2 regions of the Brotaphodocola sp. genome follow, and region 1 is predicted to be linked to the other one. Evidence: riboswitches for the same ligand, from Rfam matches in the RefSeq annotation. Region 1 holds a riboswitch; the other holds the start of a gene.
The links. Region 1 has a riboswitch for FMN ahead of ribD (bifunctional diaminohydroxyphosphoribosylaminopyrimidine deaminase/5-amino-6-(5-phosphoribosylamino)uracil reductase RibD). Riboswitches for the same ligand answer to the same signal wherever they lie in the genome.

Region 1 (8,865 bases):
TAAAATGAAAGACTTCATAACGCCGGAACATGTAGATCAGGCTCAGAATCGCGGAGAGCGACTGGGCGAGAACCGTCGCCCACGCAGCTCCGGCGACGCCGAGTTTGAGGACGAGGATGAAGAACAGATCCAGTCCAACATTCAAAACGGCTGAAAAAATTAGAAACAGGAGTGGGGCTGTCGTATCTCCGACGGAGCGAAGAATTGAAGCGCAGGCATTGTAGAGCATCGTCGCAGAGAGTCCGAGAAGTACCACTCGAATGTAAGAGGTGGACTGTGGCAACAGGGTATCCGGAACATTGAGGATTCTCATCAGGGTCGGAAGTCCGGCAACACAGAGAACAGTAAGGAGAATGGAGGTCAGAGTGCCGAGAAGCAGACTTCCGGCTCCGAATCGGTGCACTCCGCGCTCATCTTTTGCACCAAACTGCCGAGAGATCAGAATGGCAAAACCGTTTGTGAGTCCGGACAGAAAGCCAATGAAAAGCGTGCTGATCGAGGTAGTTGCACCGACAGAGGCAAGCGCGGTCTCTCCGAGCGTACTGCCGACAACGCGGGTGTCAGCAAGGCTGTAACAGAGCTGAAACAGATTCCCGAGCGCAACTGGGAGCGCAAATTCCAGCATATTTTTGGCGGGAGATCCCTTTGTGAGGTCTTTCATAAGTAAAATTTAAATCCTTTCGTATGTAAAATCATTTTTATTTTCTTGTTTTCTTTTTCTTTGTTTCTTAGTTTCTGATTTGTTTTTTATGTTGATTCGTGCACAGCAGATTGTACAGCAAAATCTTTTTCTCTGCAACGTCAAATCCACCAAAAGAAAAGAATCTCTGAAATCCGGTAACGAAAATGTAAGGAAAGAGTAAGTCCTTCGTTCTTGTAATGACTGAACCAAATTCTGTATAATAAAATCAAACGAAGGGTCAATGGAAGGGAGGCGGAGCGATGAGACAGGAGAAACGAGTTTGGTGGAGTTTTTCAGCGTGGGAGGCAGACCTATTTGAACAGTATCTGGAGGATCAGGCATTGCAGGGATGGTTTCCGGAGAAAATTGGCAATTTCGGGATCAAGTTTTCTTATGGAAAGCCGGAAAAGCGAAGATATGCAACTGTTCTCGTTCCGGGAAGCTCGACATTGACGGGAGTAGATTCATGGGCGGAAAAGAAGTTTCAGGAGCGGTGTGAAGATTCGGGATGGAAGTTCCAGTGCAGGGGAATAAACTGGCAGGTTTTCTATACGACAGATGAGAATGTGAAGCGGACAGAAGAGATGAGCGAGGCAAGGCAGTTTGAGATCCAGAAATCTCTTGTGTGGGGTTGGTCGACGCGAATTCTGTATCCCATTTTGATTGTTTTGAATTGCTGGATTTTGTGTCGGAGTTTACAAAATCCGGGAGTTGTGCTTGCAGATCCCTTGAATTTCCTCTCTGTGATTGTGACGACGATGATCATGGTTTCCTGGGGCATGCTCTATGTTCGACTTATGTTGTGGGTGCACAGAAAGAATAAGATTCTGAGGAGGAGCGGGAAGCAGTCGATATCTCCAGAGAAACTTACGGCAACGGAGGTGAACCGGCGACTGAAATGGAGAAAAATCGGGCAGGCAACGTGGATTTTCCTGATTTTCATCATTTTGTCAGCACTGTATGCGGTTTCTCTGCCGGTTTTTATCAGCGGTATGGTCTCTATGTTTCTTATGTTTGGGATTGTTCTGTTCATGCAGAGATGGATTCGTGAAAACGGAAGTGGAAACAACAGGGAAGACTGGATCGGTTATTTTGTGGGTGTTGTCGTGATCAGCATGATCGCATTTCCACTGTGCAATGCGATGGTTGGGTACTTCATGCGGGCGGAAGAAAAAAGTCAGACGGAGATAGACTCAAATTTAAATCACTCGAGCAATCCGAGTAATTTAAGCAACTTAAACGAGAAGCATACCGTGTTTGCAAGTTATCAGACGAGCGATATGCGTGTGAATGGTGCAGGAAATCCGGTTGGAGTGACGATTTTCAAGAGCCCGATTCCATGGGTGATCAGTCAGACAAAGAAAAATTATCCCAAGGATATGACTGATCTGTGGGAGCAGAGCGAACAGGAACTTCCTGAGACGGAGACCTTTTTGAATCTTCCAGAGAATGTGAAGGTGATCTGGTGTCGTTACACGATCCGAAAAGAGGAGGCGACGGCAGTTGCTGTGGATGAGGTGGTGCTGAGTGATAAAAATCGCCTGGTGATTCTTGATTTTGGAGGTGGAACGGATGATGCAGGGCTTGAGAAAGCGGTGAAAGCCTTTGTGGATTGATTCTGCCAATCTGAAAACTCCGTATGAAGCGTAATGTTGTTCGCTGCTGTTCAGAGGTAGGCACTTTTGGAACCGAAAGTGCCGTAAGATAATATGTTGTCAGACTATTGAGAAAAGAAGTCTGAAAAATAGATTGACAAATGAAGGAGAGGGGAGTATATTAAAAATCAACAACAGAACAACGTCTTCAGGGCGGGGAGTGTTTCCCCACCGGTGGTGATAGCCCACGAGCCGTAAGGCATGATTCGGTGAAATTCCGAGGCCGACAGTATAGTCTGGATGAAAGAAGATTATGACACAATCGCACATACGCAGAATAGACAGATAGAACTATTTGGATATCCGTTAGGTATCAGGATCAGATTAGATATGAACTCGATATCAGACAAAAGATTGATCAGTCACAGAATATCATCGCTCTGGAATGAAAATTCCAGAGCTTTTTGTATTTATGAGATTATGAGAGGCTGATAAGCAATAAGACGAGAATTTAAAAGAAAAGTTTATTTGAATATTTTGAGTGTGTCGAGATGTTAAAACCTTAAAACAGATTGAAATGGAAATCAGAAATGTCCTGAACAGAGGAAAATGTTCTAAGACGAGCTCCTGTTGGATTCAAGGAAAAGAAGAAAGGCAGGGAGTGAGAAGTGGCAGATCAAAATGATACAAAGCAGAATGATATAGAGCAGAACAACATCGATCAGAAATATATGCGGATGGCGCTTGAACTTGCAAAAAAGGGGACGGGGCGAGTTTCTCCGAATCCGTTAGTCGGCGCGGTTCTTGTAAAAAATGGAGAGGTCATTGGGAGCGGGTATCATGAGAGATACGGCGAAGCGCATGCAGAGCGAAATGCGCTTGCCTCGTGTACCGAGTCTCCGGAGGGAGCGACTCTCTATGTGACACTTGAACCGTGCTGTCATTATGGCAAACAGCCACCGTGCACATTGGCGGTTCTCGAGGCAAAGATTGCGAGAGTCGTGGTTGGAAGCGGAGATCCGAATCCGCTTGTCGCCGGAAAGGGGATTGAGATTTTACGAAATCACGGCGTGCAGGTCACCGAGCATGTGCTTGAACAGGAGTGCAGAGAACTCAATCGGATATTTTTCTGGTATATCCGCACAGGACTTCCGTATGTCGTGATGAAATATGCGATGACACTCGATGGAAAGATTGCGACTGCGACAGGCGCATCGAAGTGGATTACGGGAGAGCAGGCGAGAGCACATGTACAAGGGCAAAGAAACCGCTATACGGCGATTATGGCGGGAGTCGGAACGGTGCTTGCGGATGATCCGCTGTTGACTTGTCGAATCGCGGGTGGGCGAAATCCGATTCGCATTGTCTGCGACACGCATCTTCGAACACCGCTCACTTCCAAGATTGTGGAGACGGCGGACAGAGAGAGTGCCCCAGTCATTCTTGCCACCTGTTGTCAGGATGCGGAGCGCAAAACCTTGTATGAGCAGAGCGGATGCCAGGTTCTGGTGACAGAAGAGCGAGACGGTCATCTTGATCTGAACGATCTGATGCAAAAACTTGGAAAAATGAAAATTGACAGTATTCTCCTTGAAGGCGGGGGAACGCTCAACTGGTCTGTTTTGAATGCCGGACTTGTCAATCATGTGCAGGCTTACCTTGCACCGAAACTTTTTGGAGGAAGAAAAGCAAAGACACCGATTGAGGGGGAGGGTGTGAGAACACCAAAACAGGCAGTCAGACTCCGCGCAGACACTATGACAGTGACAAGACTTGGAGAGGATTTCCTGATTGAGGGCGAGATCGAGCACGGAGAGGATAATGACAGTGGGACAGATGAAGATGATCGAGCAAACTGTGGATGATGTGAATGAGAGGAGATGAGGAAAACGTGTTTACAGGAATTATAGAGGAGGTTGGAAGTGTGATCGCAGTCAGAAAAGGCACACACTCCGCAGTCCTTGAGATCTGTGCAGATCACATTTTAGAGGATGTGCATCTGGGAGACAGCATTGCCGTCAATGGAGTCTGCCTGACGGTAACCTCGTTTCAGAAAAATCGCTTCACGGCGGATGTGATGCATGAGACACTGAACCGCTCTTCATTATCAGATGCCAAACCGGGAAAACGGGTAAATTTGGAGCGGGCGATGCTTGCGGGAGGACGATTTGGTGGTCATATGGTTTCCGGTCATATCGATGGAACTGGACGGATTGAGGAGATTTGGAAAGATGACAATGCTGTCTGGTACACAATTCAGGCAAGTTCCAGACTTTTGCGCTATATTGTGGAAAAAGGGTCGATCGCGATTGATGGAATCAGCCTGACAGTGGCTAAAGTTGGAACGACAGATTTTTCTGTCTCAATCATTCCGCACACCGCCCAGGTGACGACACTTGGGGAGCGAAAGAGAGGCGATCTGGTCAATCTGGAAACAGATCTGATTGGAAAATATGTGGAGCGTCTTCTCACGACAGAAAATGGAGCCAGTAAGACCGATCAAGCTGATGAAGCCAAAGGTGGAACAGATGGTGGTGGACTGACAAGAGAATTTCTTGAAAAATATGGATTTTAAAAGAATTTTTTAAAAGAATTCAAGGATTTATTGAGAATTCGTTGCTTGGACCTGGATAAAGAAATTTGAATAAAGAAAAAAGGTGGAGGAAACAGCGATGGAAATAAAACAGACAGAGAAGTTTGATACGATTGAGCAGGCACTTGAGGATCTTCGCGCGGGAAAAATTATTCTGGTGACGGATGATCCGGATCGGGAAAATGAGGGAGATTTCATCTGTGCAGGAGAATTTGCGACGACAGAGAACATTAATTTCATGGCGACACACGGAAAAGGACTGATCTGTATGCCGATGTCGGAGGAATATGTAAGAAAACTTCAGATTCCACAGATGGTTGCTAACAATACCGACAATCATGAAACAGCGTTTACAGTCTCAATCGATGCGATCACGACGACAACAGGAATTTCGGCAAAGGAGCGCTCAATGACAGCGATGTGTTGCATCGCGGAGAATGCAAAACCGGAGGATTTCAGACGACCGGGTCATATGTTTCCGCTTCTTGCAAAGAAAAATGGTGTGCTTGAGAGAAATGGTCACACCGAGGCAACGGTGGATCTGTGTCGTCTTGCGGGACTTAAAGCCTGCGGACTTTGCTGTGAGATCATGAGAGAGGACGGTACGATGATGCGAACCGGAGAGCTTCGGGAACTCGCGAAAAAATGGAATCTCACCTTTATTACAATCAAGGATCTTCAGGAATATCGAAAGATCCATGATTGTCTGATTGACCGAGTGACTGTGACAAAGATGCCGACGAAATACGGCGAATTTACGGCTTACGGTTATGTGAATCGCTTAAATGGAGAGCATCACGTTGCGCTTGTGAAGGGCGAGATCGGAGATGGGAAGGATGTGCTTTGTCGTGTTCACTCGGAATGTCTGACAGGAGATGTGTTTGGCTCTCTGCGCTGTGACTGTGGACAGCAGTTTGCGTCGGCAATGACGCAGATTGAGAAAGAGGGACGCGGAATTCTGCTCTATATGCGTCAGGAAGGACGTGGAATCGGTCTGATCAATAAGCTCAGAGCCTATGAGCTTCAGGAAAAAGGCATGGATACGCTTGAGGCAAATCTTGCACTCGGATTTGGTGGAGATGAGAGAGAATACTACATCGGAGCGCAGATTCTTCGTGATCTCGGCGTAAAGAGCCTGAATCTTCTGACGAACAATCCGGATAAGGTTTACCAATTGGAAGAGTTTGGAATGAAGATTACAAAGCGGGTTCCGATCGAGATGCAGGCGACGCGCTATGACCGGTTTTACCTGAAGACCAAACAGCAGAGAATGGGACATCTGTTAAATATTTAAGACATGGAGAGAGTATTCGTGTAAACCTGCTTAGAAACTCAAAGATTCGAAAAAATAAAAAACTTAGAAATCAGAAAGCAGACAGTAATAAAAAAGTAATCAAATAGAAAATGAGATAAAAAATTGTGAAAACAAGAAAAGATGAAGAAAACAAGAAAATGGAGGAAATAATCATGAGAGTACTGGAAGGAAAAGTAGTAGCAGAGGGAATTCGTGTGGGAATCGTAGCAAGCCGTTTCAATGAGTTTATCACGAACAAGCTTGTCGGTGGTGCACTCGACGGTCTTAAACGTCACAACGTGGACGAGGCGCAGGTTGATGTTGCGTGGGTGCCGGGAGCATTTGAGATTCCGCTGATCGCGTCGAAGATGGCAAAGAGTGGAAAGTACGATGCGGTCATCTGTGTGGGTGCTGTGATCCGCGGAAATACAAGCCATTACGATTATGTGTGCAACGAGGTATCAAAGGGAATCGCGAGCGTATCTCTGGATAGCGGAATTCCGGTTCTCTTCGGTATCCTGACAACAGAAAATATTGAGCAGGCGATTGAGCGTGCGGGAACAAAGGCAGGAAATAAGGGATATGACTGTGCACTGAGTGCGATTGAGATGGTAAATCTGATTCGCGAGATTGAGAAATAAGAGGGAGAGAGAGTTATCACGCCTGTGTGATCGGGCAGATAAACGTGCGATAAATATGCAATAAGTGCGCGATAAGTGCGCTAGCACGAGTGTGCGAGTATGTGATATAATGGAGGGAGTCGGAGTCAGAAAACCGGCTCCCTTTTGCTGTTTGCTATGTAAGAAACCGGATTTTTTAAGTCGGGGTAGTTCACTTTTTGGTGAGACAAGATTGGCAAGAAGAAATAATTTGCCAGTGGAGAGGAGATAGAGAAAAAATGATCTCGTTGAGCACCTTGTGTTATATAGAGAAAGACGGTCAATATTTGATGTTGCACCGAACCGTAAAAAAGAATGATATAAATAAGGATAAATGGATCGGAGTTGGAGGGCATTTTGAGGCGGATGAGAGTCCGGAGGAGTGTGTGCTTCGGGAAGTCCGGGAGGAGACTGGATACACGCTGACTTCGTGGAAGTATCGTGCGATTGTGACCTTTGTTTCTGGAGATGGTGAGACAGAGTATATGTCGCTGTTCACCGCAGATGCATTTACGGGAGAGCCGATTGCGTGCGACGAGGGCGAGCTTGCGTGGGTCGATAAGGAGGAAGCGCTCAAACTGAACATCTGGGAGGGAGACAAGATCTTTTTCCGATTATTAAATGAGAGATCCGACTTTTTCTCGCTCAAGCTTGTCTATGATGGAAAAGGCGGTCTGGTTTCTGCTTCGCTCGATGGAAAAGAGATGGAACTTTTTGATGTGCTTGATGAAAAGACAGGGGAAAAGACCGGAGTTCGCAGGGAGCGGGGGGTCGCGCATCGGGACGGAAGTCCGCATGGAACGGCGCATATCTGGGTGGTTCGCCCGAATGCAAATGGCGGATGCGGATATGAGGTGCTTCTTCAAAAGCGGAGTGAGCAGAAAGATTCGTATCCGGGGTGCTATGACATCTCATCAGCGGGGCATTTGTCGGCGGGGGAGGAGTATCTGCCGACGGCAGTGCGCGAGCTGAGAGAGGAGCTTGGAATTCGGGCGACAGCCGATCAGCTTCATTTTATCGGCATGCATCAGGCAAAAAGCGAGGCAGTTTTTCACGGACAGCCGTTTAAAGATCATGAAATCAGCGCAGTCTATCTGTATCAGGAACCGGTTCAGATCGAAAATCTGAAACTACAGAATGAAGAAGTCGAGAGTGTTCGGTGGATGGATTATCAGGAGTGCCGGGAGAAATTGAAGAAAGAAGAAATCAAGAGCTGTATTCGTCTTGATGAGTTTGAGATGATAGGGAAGGCGTTGGGGTGTGAGTAGGGTTTGCGTTGCCTTACCCGTCTTGCGTCACGATAACGTTTAAGTCGACGCGAGGAGGAGAATATCCACTCTGAGTTATATCACTTTGAAACAGGTGGATAAAAAATTAAAAAACTCACACCCGAATAATTTAGGAAGAAGAGAGGAAGAAGAAACGATGTGTACAGCAGTAACCTACCAGACAAAAGATTTTTATATGGGACGGACTTTGGATTATGAGTTTTCCTACGGGGATGAGGTGACGATCACACCGAGAGGATATGGATTTGTGCTCCGTCATCCACACAGAAATTTACAGGAAAATGTGTTTCAGACAAAATATGCCATAATCGGAATGGCACATGTGGCGGGGGCGTATCCGCTTTACTATGATGCGATCAATGAGAAGGGACTTGGAATGGCAGGACTGAATTTCGTCGGAAATGCCGTTTACCAGGAGGAAAAAGAAGGAAAAGACAATATCACGCAGTTTGAGTTCATCCCATGGATTCTTGGAAATTGTGCAACGCTTGAGGAGGCGAAGACTTTGCTTTCTCGCATCAATCTGACGAAGACGCCATTCAGTGAGGGACTTCCGACGTCTCCTCTGCACTGGATCATTGCGGATGAGACTGGGGCAATCACCGTGGAATCGATGAGTGATGGGCTTCATATTTATGACAATCCGGTCGGGGCGCTGACGAACAATCCGCCATTTGAACAGCAGATGTTTCAGCTGAATAACTACATGCATCTCTCTCCCAAACAGCCGACCAACCAGTTTTCCGATGAGCT
Region 2 (8,865 bases), on a different contig from region 1:
ATGCAGGTGGAGATGCCGGCTCAGTTGCCTCTCTTGGATATGAGAAACAGGGAATTGAGGATGCCCTCAGAGAGGTGCCGAAGGAGAAGCTGATCAGTGCGATTCCATTCTACACACGGGTATGGCAGGAGGATGCAAATGGAGTGACGTCTCAGGCGATGGGAATCACGAAGGCAAAGCAGTGGGTTCAGGATAATCAGGTTGAATTGACCTGGGAGGATGCACTCGGACAGTATTACGGAGAGAAGACAGAAAATGGAACGACGTACCGCATCTGGATGGAAGAGGAGCGGTCGATCGGCTTGAAGATGGATCTGATCCGAACGAACAATCTGGCGGGTGTTGCATGCTGGAAACTTGGATTTGAGCCATCGGATATCTGGGATATTGTGAAGCTGCCGTAGGAGATAGGAATTGTAAGACAGAAATACTCGGAAGGAATATTACGGATAATTAAAATTCTGGCAGAGATATTTGTGGATTAAGATGAGATGAAACAGTTGTGGAAATGGAGGATGGAGATATGAGAAAACGAAAATTCTGGAAACTGACATCCGTGGTCTTGATTGCGGGAAGCGTTCTGTTGGGGAGCTCTGGATGTGCGAGAAATGCGAATGGGGATCTGGCATCTTCGTCGTCAACTTCAGAGTCCGCTTCTGAGGATTCTTCGCAGTCGTCCTCAGGTTCAGCGGAATCCTCTCCGTCGAAATTTTCCTCGGAATCCTCGTCCCTATCCTCGTCTGCCGAAGCCTCATCCGAAGAAGCAAATGACGAAAATCGAAATGATGGGAATCAAGGTAAAGAGAATCAGGCGGACAATCAAACCAAAGGTTCTGACGGAGATCAGAGCAAAAATTCAAGTTCTATGTCTTCGAGCTTTAATCGCTGGGATCGAAAAGACGAAAAAAAGAGATTTGAGAGAGATGGCGAGTGGGAGAGTCATCTGATTCAGGGATCGGACATCCACTACTTTGCAAAGGAGCTGACGGACAACGGACCGCGTTTTCAGGAGATGGTGGAGTATGGAGACGGAAAGATTGTCACTTATATCGATGCGATCACGGATGCCTTTCTCGACGAGGTGATGGAGTACTGCCCGGATGCATTGATCTTGAGCGGGGATCTGACACTTGAGGGTGAGAAGAAGAGCCATCAGGAGTTGGCGAAAAAGCTCGAAAAAGTGGAGGATGCCGGAATTCCGGTTCTCGTAATTCCGGGAAACCATGATATCAATAACCGAAAAGCCGGAAAGTATAAGGGAACACAGAGAATGCCCGCAGAGTACACGACACCGGAGGAGTTTCGCGAAATATACCGCAATTTTGGCTATGATGAGGCGCTCAGTGAGGACAAGACAAGTCTGAGTTATGTCTATGAGCTGGATGATGAGACGAGAATTCTGATGCTCGATACCTGCCAGTATCGCCCGGTTGCAAAAGTCGGAGGCGCGATTCTCTCAGATACTTATGATTGGATTGAGGAGCAACTGCGATCAGCGTGGGAGGATGGAGTGATGCTGATTCCGATTGCCCATCACAATCTTCTCGATGAGAGTGAGATCTATGTAGATGACTGCACGATTGAACATGGAGAACAGCTTGTGGATCTCCTTGAAGAGTGGGATGCACCGTTTTTCCTCAGCGGTCATCTCCATGTTCAGCATTATAAGCGTTCCTCTGATAATAAAGGACTTCCTGAGATGGTGACGAGTTCGCTGGCGACACCGGGATGCAAGTATGGAGTGCTCAGCTATTCCCCGGACGGAGAATTTTATTATCGAACCTGGGCGGTGGATGTCGAAAAGTGGGCGAAAGAACATGGAAGCAAGAAGGCAGATCTTCTGAACTTTGATGAGTTTCAGGGAGAATTTCTGAGAAAGGTATTTTATAATCAGTCCCAGAAAGCACTGGAAAATATTCCAGGTTTGACGGATGCGCAGAAGAAGCAGATGTCGGATTATTATGCGGATCTGAATGATGCCTACTATCAGGGAACGGCTTATCGGATTTGCAAACAGGCGTATCAAGATCCGGCATATGAGCTCTGGATGGACAACAATGCGCTTACAGAGCTGCCGGAATACATCGAGTATATTTTGAGAGACGCAAAAACGGATTATAATCTGTTGAGAAGCAAGTAACCGGAATGTATTTTTTAACTGCAATGTCTTTTCCTCCAGTCGGAAAGATATAATAGGAGAGAGAACAGTCCGAAAAGGTGTGGCGTGAAGAATCGAAGAGCGGAACATCTGATGGCAATCCTCTTTCTGATGGCAGTCTTTCTGATCTCGCAAAGGGCAGGAGAGCTTACTCTGGATAACCGGGAGGCAATGGCAGAGGCTTCTGGAAAAAAGCACCCGGTGGTCTGTGTGGATGTAGGTCATGGGGGCAATGATCCGGGAAAAATTGCGGTCGATGGAACACCGGAGAAGGAGATCAATTTAAGCATTGCGAAAAAATTAAGAGATTATCTCGAGGCATCGGATGTGGAGGTGATTTTGACTCGTGAGGATGACAGAGGACTTTATGAGGAGACCGATACGCAGAAGAAGACGGCCGATATGAGAAATCGCTGTGCGAAGATCAACGAAGAAAAGCCAGATCTCATGGTCAGCATTCACCAGAACAGTTATCATCAGGAAGCAATCTCTGGTGGTCAGGTCTTTTACTTTTCCAACTCGGAGGAGGGAAAGAAACTGGCGGAGATTTTGCAGAAACGCTTTGATTATGTCTTAAGGGATAAGAATACGAGACTTGCAAAGGCAAATGGGAGTTATTATCTGCTCAAAAATGTGAAGTGCGTCTCTGCGATTGTGGAGTGTGGTTTCCTCTCAAACTGGGAGGAAACGAAAAAGTTAAAGACAGAGGAATACCAGGATCGACTTGCGTGGACAATTCATGTCGGAATTCTGGAATATTTGAATCAGAGATGATTGGGGCGTTACCATTTGTGCCATACATCATGTACCGTTTGCAGGGCGTGTGAACAGTAACGGATAACATGCACTTTGGAAGGTACATAAGGCAAAACTCTTTTTGGAAGTCTCCAAATCTGTTATAATAAAGATACATTGTATACATGGCAGAAAGTGATGAGGGGAGAAGAAAAGGAAGGAGTTTGGGGTATGCACGATTTACAGACAAGATATCTGGAAAGATTGTCAGAACTGTATCCGACGATTGCAGCCGCATCGATGGAAGTCATCAATCTGGAGGCAATTTTGAACCTGCCAAAGGGAACCGAGCATTTTTTGACGGATGTGCACGGAGAGTATGAGGCGTTTGCCCATGTGCTCAAGAACGGTTCGGGTGCTGTGCGACGTAAGGTGAACGAGGTATTCGGAACAACGCTGAGCGATCAGGATAAGCGCACGTTAGCAACCCTGATTTATTATCCGCGCGAGAAGATGGCACGGATTCTCGCAAAGACAAAGAACAAGAAGGATTGGTATAAGATCACGCTTTACCGTCTGATTGCAGTCAGCAAGAGAGCTGCCAGCAAATACACGCGATCAAAGGTCCGCAAGGCACTTCCGCCGGAATTTGCGTATGTGATCGAGGAGCTGATTACTGAGAAGGACGATGTCAGAGACAAGGAATCTTACTACGATGCGATTGTGCAGACGATCATTCGTCTTGGAAGAGCGGAGGATTTTATCGCGGCTCTGTGTGAACTGATTCAGAGACTTGTCGTCGATCATCTTCATATTCTCGGCGATATCTATGACCGTGGTCCAGGCCCGCACATCATTATGGATGATCTGATGGCATATCATTCCGTGGATGTACAGTGGGGCAATCACGATGTACTCTGGATGGGAGCAGCGACCGGACAGAGAGCCTGCATTGCAAATGCACTCCGAATCTGTGCCCGTTATGGCAATCTGGATATTCTGGAGGAGGGCTATGGAATCAATCTTCTTCCGCTTGCGACATTTGCGATGCAGGCGTATGAGAATGATCCGTGTACCTGTTTTGCACTGAAAGGGGAGCCTCCGAAAAACAAGAATGAGAGAGAGATGAACTTAAAGATGCACAAGGCGATCTCAATCATTCAGTTCAAGGTCGAGGGACAGATGAGCAAGGAGCATCCGGAGTTCGGTCTGGAGGGGCGTGCGCTTCTTCACCGCATTGACTATGAGCGCGGTGTGATCACGCTCGACGGAAAAGAATATAAACTTCTGGATATGAATTTCCCAACTGTAGATCCGAAAGCCCCGTATCGCCTGAGTGATGCCGAGGAGCAGGTGATGGAGCGTCTCGAGAATGCCTTCCAGAAGTGTGAAAAACTTCAGGAACACATGCGTTTCCTGCTTGCAAAGGGAAGTCTGTACAAAGTATACAACGGAAATCTGCTCTTTCACGGCTGTGTGCCGTTAAATGAGAACGGCAGTTTCCGCGAGGTGGAGCTTTACGGACATCGTTGCAGTGGCAGATCTCTCTACGAGTTTTTTGATGAGTATATCCGAAAAGGCTTTGTCGCAGAGGATCTTGTGGAGCGCAAGCGCGGTCGTGATCTGATGTGGTATATCTGGCTTCACGAGAATTCCCCGCTGTTTGGAAAGACGAAGATGGCGACATTTGAGCGGTATTTCCTCGCGGAGAAGGAGACACACAGGGAGAAGAAGAATCCATACTACACGCTGATCGAGGACGAGGAGGTTGCAAACAGGATTCTTGAGGAATTTGGTTTGTCACCAGAGGACGGTCACATCATCAACGGTCATGTTCCGGTCAAGACGAAGAATGGAGAGAGCCCGGTCAAGTGTGGAGGAAAGGTTCTCGTTATTGACGGTGGTTTCTCGCGCGCTTACCAGAAGGAGACCGGAATCGCCGGATATACACTGATTTACAATTCTTACGGACTGATTCTTGCGGCGCATAAGCCGTTTGAGTCGACCGAGTCTGCGATCGAGAATGAGAGTGACATTCACTCCGACAGTGTGATTATTCAGAGATCGACGGAGAGGGAGCTCGTCGGAGATACGGACAGCGGACGGAAACTTAAAGCGGATATTGCAGATCTTGAGTATCTGCTTGAGGCATACCGAAGTGGACGTATCATCGAGAAGTTCCCGTCTCACAATTCAAATGGTCAGAGATAAAGCATTTTTGTTGTGGGTATTGCGCATGGATGGGAATGAGTTTTGTGATAAAAATCTTCGTTACCGTTCATGTGTGGCACAAACGGCAACAGATTTTGTAAAAAAGGATTGACGAGACAGGAAAAAGTGATTATACTGACAGCAAATAAATAAAAAATAAGTTCTTCGGGGCGGGGTGCGATTCCCCACCGGCGGTGACTCTTTGAGAGAAGAGAAGTCCGCGACCTGCGCAAGTGGCTGATCCGGTGAGATTCCGGAACCGACAGTAAAGTCTGGATGAAAGAAGAGATTATGCGAATAGATGTCAGAATATAGAGAGTTAGAAAGTGACAGATCTTCACTCAAAAAGCAAGCCCCAGATTTCAAGCAAATCTGGGGCTTTTTGATATGATAGGAAATTGCGTCCTATCATACAAAAACGCTCCGCGAGGATGCGCACTCGGCGCAGGGGAAGATGGTTGCCGAAGCAACCGCGCCTCGGCGCGAGAATGTGCCAGGGCACATTCTTTTTTATTCATAGAAGCATAAAAGATGGAAGATTGTGTTCATGAAAAATATTCTGCGAGCGTCGACTCAAACACTCATTTGTTTCGCATGATACTCCCTGCGGTGCATCAAAAATTTATTTCTGGGTGAAGTTTTTTCATAAAGAAAGTGAAAGTACTCAGAAGGCGAGGACGGATGTGCTGTGACTGAAAGGAACTTACATCATGGCAAGAGGAGGAGTCAACAATGAGAGAGAAACTGTTTACGACAAGAAATGTGGTATTGATGGGAATGCTCGGCGCGCTGGCGGGTGTGCTGATGATGTTTGAGGTGCCGCTCGTATTTCTGGCACCGAGTTTTTACGGACTTGATTTCAGTGAGGTTCCGGTACTTGTCGGGAGCTTTGCACTTGGACCGGTTGCAGGGATTGTGATTGAGGCAGTGAAGATTCTGGTGAAGCTCGTGATTAAGCCGACGAGCACCGGATTTGTCGGAGAGTTTGCGAACTTTACGATTGGATGTGCACTTGTGATCCCGGCAGGATTGATTTACCACTTCAATCGCACGAAGAAAGGCGCCGGAATTGGAATGACAGTTGGAACGATTCTGATGGCAATGGCAGGAGTTGTCCTCAATGCTGTCGTGATGCTTCCGTTCTATTCTCACTTCATGCCACTTGACACGATCATCTCGATGGGAGCACAGATCAATCCGGCAGTCAGCAATGTGTGGACGTTCGCTCTTCTGTGTGTGGGACCGTTCAATGTGGTAAAGGGCATTGTGGTTTCCCTGATCACCGCTCTTGTGTATAAGAGAGTCAGTGTTGTGATTCACAGCACAGCCAGTCAGGCGAGACGGGGCGTTCGGGCATAACTTCGCATAAAGGATGTAGAACAATAAGATAAAGAACATAATAAATAGCAGAATCTGGAAAAACCGGAAAGGAAGGCTTTATATTTCCTTTCCGGTTTTTTTGTGATATGATACGAGATATGATATTGGGAAATATTTATCTGAAAAAGAAAAGAGGAACACACCAATGGAAACAAAGATGGTGAAAATACAGGATACAGCAGAGATACGAGATGAGGAGCTGGCGGAGGCAGCGCAGATTCTTCGGGATGGAGGGCTTGTAGCATTTCCGACGGAGACAGTTTATGGACTCGGTGCGAATGCTCTGAATGAGGAGGCAGCGAAAAAAATCTATGCGGCGAAGGGGCGTCCGTCGGACAATCCGCTGATCGCGCATATTTCCTGCATGGAGGAGCTTGAACCCCTTGTGAAGGAAATTCCGGAAGCGGGAAGAAAACTTGCCGAGGCATATTGGCCGGGACCGTTGACGATGATTTTTCCGAAGAGCAGTATCGTGCCGTATGGAACGACGGGTGGTCTTGAGACCGTGGCGGTGCGGATGCCGAGCGATCCGGTTGCAAACCGTCTGATTCATCTTGCGAAGGTTCCGGTTGCAGCGCCGAGTGCGAATACTTCCGGTCGTCCAAGTCCGACGACAGCTCAGCATGTATGGCAGGATATGAATGGAAGAATTGAGATGATTCTTGATGGAGGTCCGGTCGGAATCGGTGTGGAGTCGACGATTGTCGATGTGTCCGGTGAGGTGCCGACGCTTCTTCGTCCGGGAGCTGTGACGATGGAGATGCTTGAAAAGACCGTCGGTCATGTCGAGATCGATCCGGCGATTCAGGGACCGCCAACTGCTGATTTTCATCCGAAGGCTCCGGGCATGAAGTACCGCCACTACGCTCCTCATGCACAGATGACACTTGTGGAGGGCGAGGCAGAGGCAGTCGCAAACAAGATCAATGAGCTTGTAAAAGAAGGACTTGAGCAGAATCTGCGGGTAGGTGTGATCTGCACCGATGAGAGCCGGTCGAGCTATCCGGACGGACTTGTCCGCAGTGTCGGAGAGCGTGCAAAGGAAGAGACGATCGCCCACAACCTGTTTGCTGTTCTCAGAGAGTTTGATGATCTCGATGTCGATGTGATTTATTCGGAGAGTTTCTCTAAAGATCATCTCGGTCAGGCGATCATGAACCGTCTGACAAAGGCGGCAGGATACCATATCCTGAAAGTCTGAGGAGACAAAAGACAGATAAGAGATAATTTGAGTTTGAGAAAGATAATCGTGCACCAAAAAAGATAAAAAATAGAAAAAGGAGAATTTTATGTCAGAGACGAAGAAGCGTCGGGATTACATTTCCTGGGATGAGTATTTTATGGGAATTGCAGACCTTTCCGGTCGTCGATCGAAAGATCCGAACACGCAGGTAGGAGCCTGCATCGTCAGCCAGGATAACAAAATCATGTCGATGGGATACAATGGATTTCCGAAGGGTTGTTCCGATGATGAGTTCCCGTGGGGAAAAGAGGCGGAGACGACAGATCCGTACAGTGCAAAATACCTCTATGTGACGCACAGTGAGCTCAATGCGATTTTGAATTATCGGGGCGGAAGCCTTGAGGGAAGCAAGCTCTATGTGACGCTGTTCCCGTGCAATGAGTGTGCGAAGGCGATCATTCAGGCAGGAATTCAGACGATTATCTATAAGGAAGACAAGTATCCGGATTCTCCGTCTGTCCGTGCGTCAAAGCGCATGTTAAATGCAGCGGGTGTTCGCTATTACCAGTATGAGTGCAGTGGAAGAAAGATTGAGATCGATGTCTGAAAAATCTGAAAAATCTGAGAAAAAATGGGAATGTGATCAGGGAAATTTGGCAGAACAGTTGAGTTTTGTGGCGGTTGATCTTGAGACGACGGGACTTGATCCAAAGAAAGATCGGATTATCGAGATCGGCGCAATTCGCGTGGAGAATGGAGAGGTCGCGGGAGAGTATCAGCAGTTAGTCAATCCCGGATGTCCGATTCCCGATTTTGTATCTGATCTGACCGGAATTACGGATGAGATGGTGGAAAAAGCGCCGATGATCGGGGAGGTTCTCGATGAATTTTTGAAATTCTGTGGAGAACTTCCGATTGTGGGGCATCAGGTGATGTTTGATTACCGTTTTCTGAAACGGGCGACAGTAAATCAGGGGGAATCTTTTGAGCGGAACGGAATTGATACGCTTGCGCTCTGCCGGGCATTTATGCCGGTGGAGGAGAGGAAAAACCTAGCTGTCGCCTGTGCGTTTTTTGGGATTGAGCGGGAGCGGGCACATCGGGCATGCTCGGATGCGTGGGACACGGTGAGATTGTATACAAAGATTGCGAGACGATTCGGGCAGAACAAGCCGGAGCTTTTTGTTCCAAAACCGCT

Region 2: another riboswitch for FMN. It lies ahead of AC4EVX_RS10035 (ECF transporter S component); the one in region 1 lies ahead of ribD (bifunctional diaminohydroxyphosphoribosylaminopyrimidine deaminase/5-amino-6-(5-phosphoribosylamino)uracil reductase RibD).

What each region holds. Positions count from the first base shown of each region.
Region 1 is NZ_CFAHBC010000022.1:36,486-45,350, reverse strand. It holds gene AC4EVX_RS09125 (MATE family efflux transporter) at 1-661, opposite strand, end outside; gene AC4EVX_RS09120 (hypothetical protein) at 943-2,298, shown strand; FMN riboswitch at 2,478-2,593, shown strand; gene ribD (bifunctional diaminohydroxyphosphoribosylaminopyrimidine deaminase/5-amino-6-(5-phosphoribosylamino)uracil reductase RibD) at 2,946-4,142, shown strand; gene ribE (riboflavin synthase) at 4,169-4,852, shown strand; gene AC4EVX_RS09105 (bifunctional 3,4-dihydroxy-2-butanone-4-phosphate synthase/GTP cyclohydrolase II) at 4,950-6,164, shown strand; gene ribH (6,7-dimethyl-8-ribityllumazine synthase) at 6,338-6,805, shown strand; gene AC4EVX_RS09095 (NUDIX domain-containing protein) at 7,063-8,091, shown strand; gene bsh (choloylglycine hydrolase) at 8,249-8,865, shown strand, end outside.
Region 2 is NZ_CFAHBC010000027.1:27,410-36,274, reverse strand. It holds gene AC4EVX_RS10055 (glycosyl hydrolase family 18 protein) at 1-404, shown strand, start outside; gene AC4EVX_RS10050 (metallophosphoesterase) at 524-2,140, shown strand; gene AC4EVX_RS10045 (N-acetylmuramoyl-L-alanine amidase) at 2,225-2,932, shown strand; gene AC4EVX_RS10040 (fructose-1,6-bisphosphatase) at 3,125-5,104, shown strand; FMN riboswitch at 5,262-5,396, shown strand; gene AC4EVX_RS10035 (ECF transporter S component) at 5,837-6,463, shown strand; gene AC4EVX_RS10030 (L-threonylcarbamoyladenylate synthase) at 6,630-7,685, shown strand; gene AC4EVX_RS10025 (deaminase) at 7,774-8,274, shown strand; gene AC4EVX_RS10020 (3'-5' exonuclease) at 8,321-8,865, shown strand, end outside.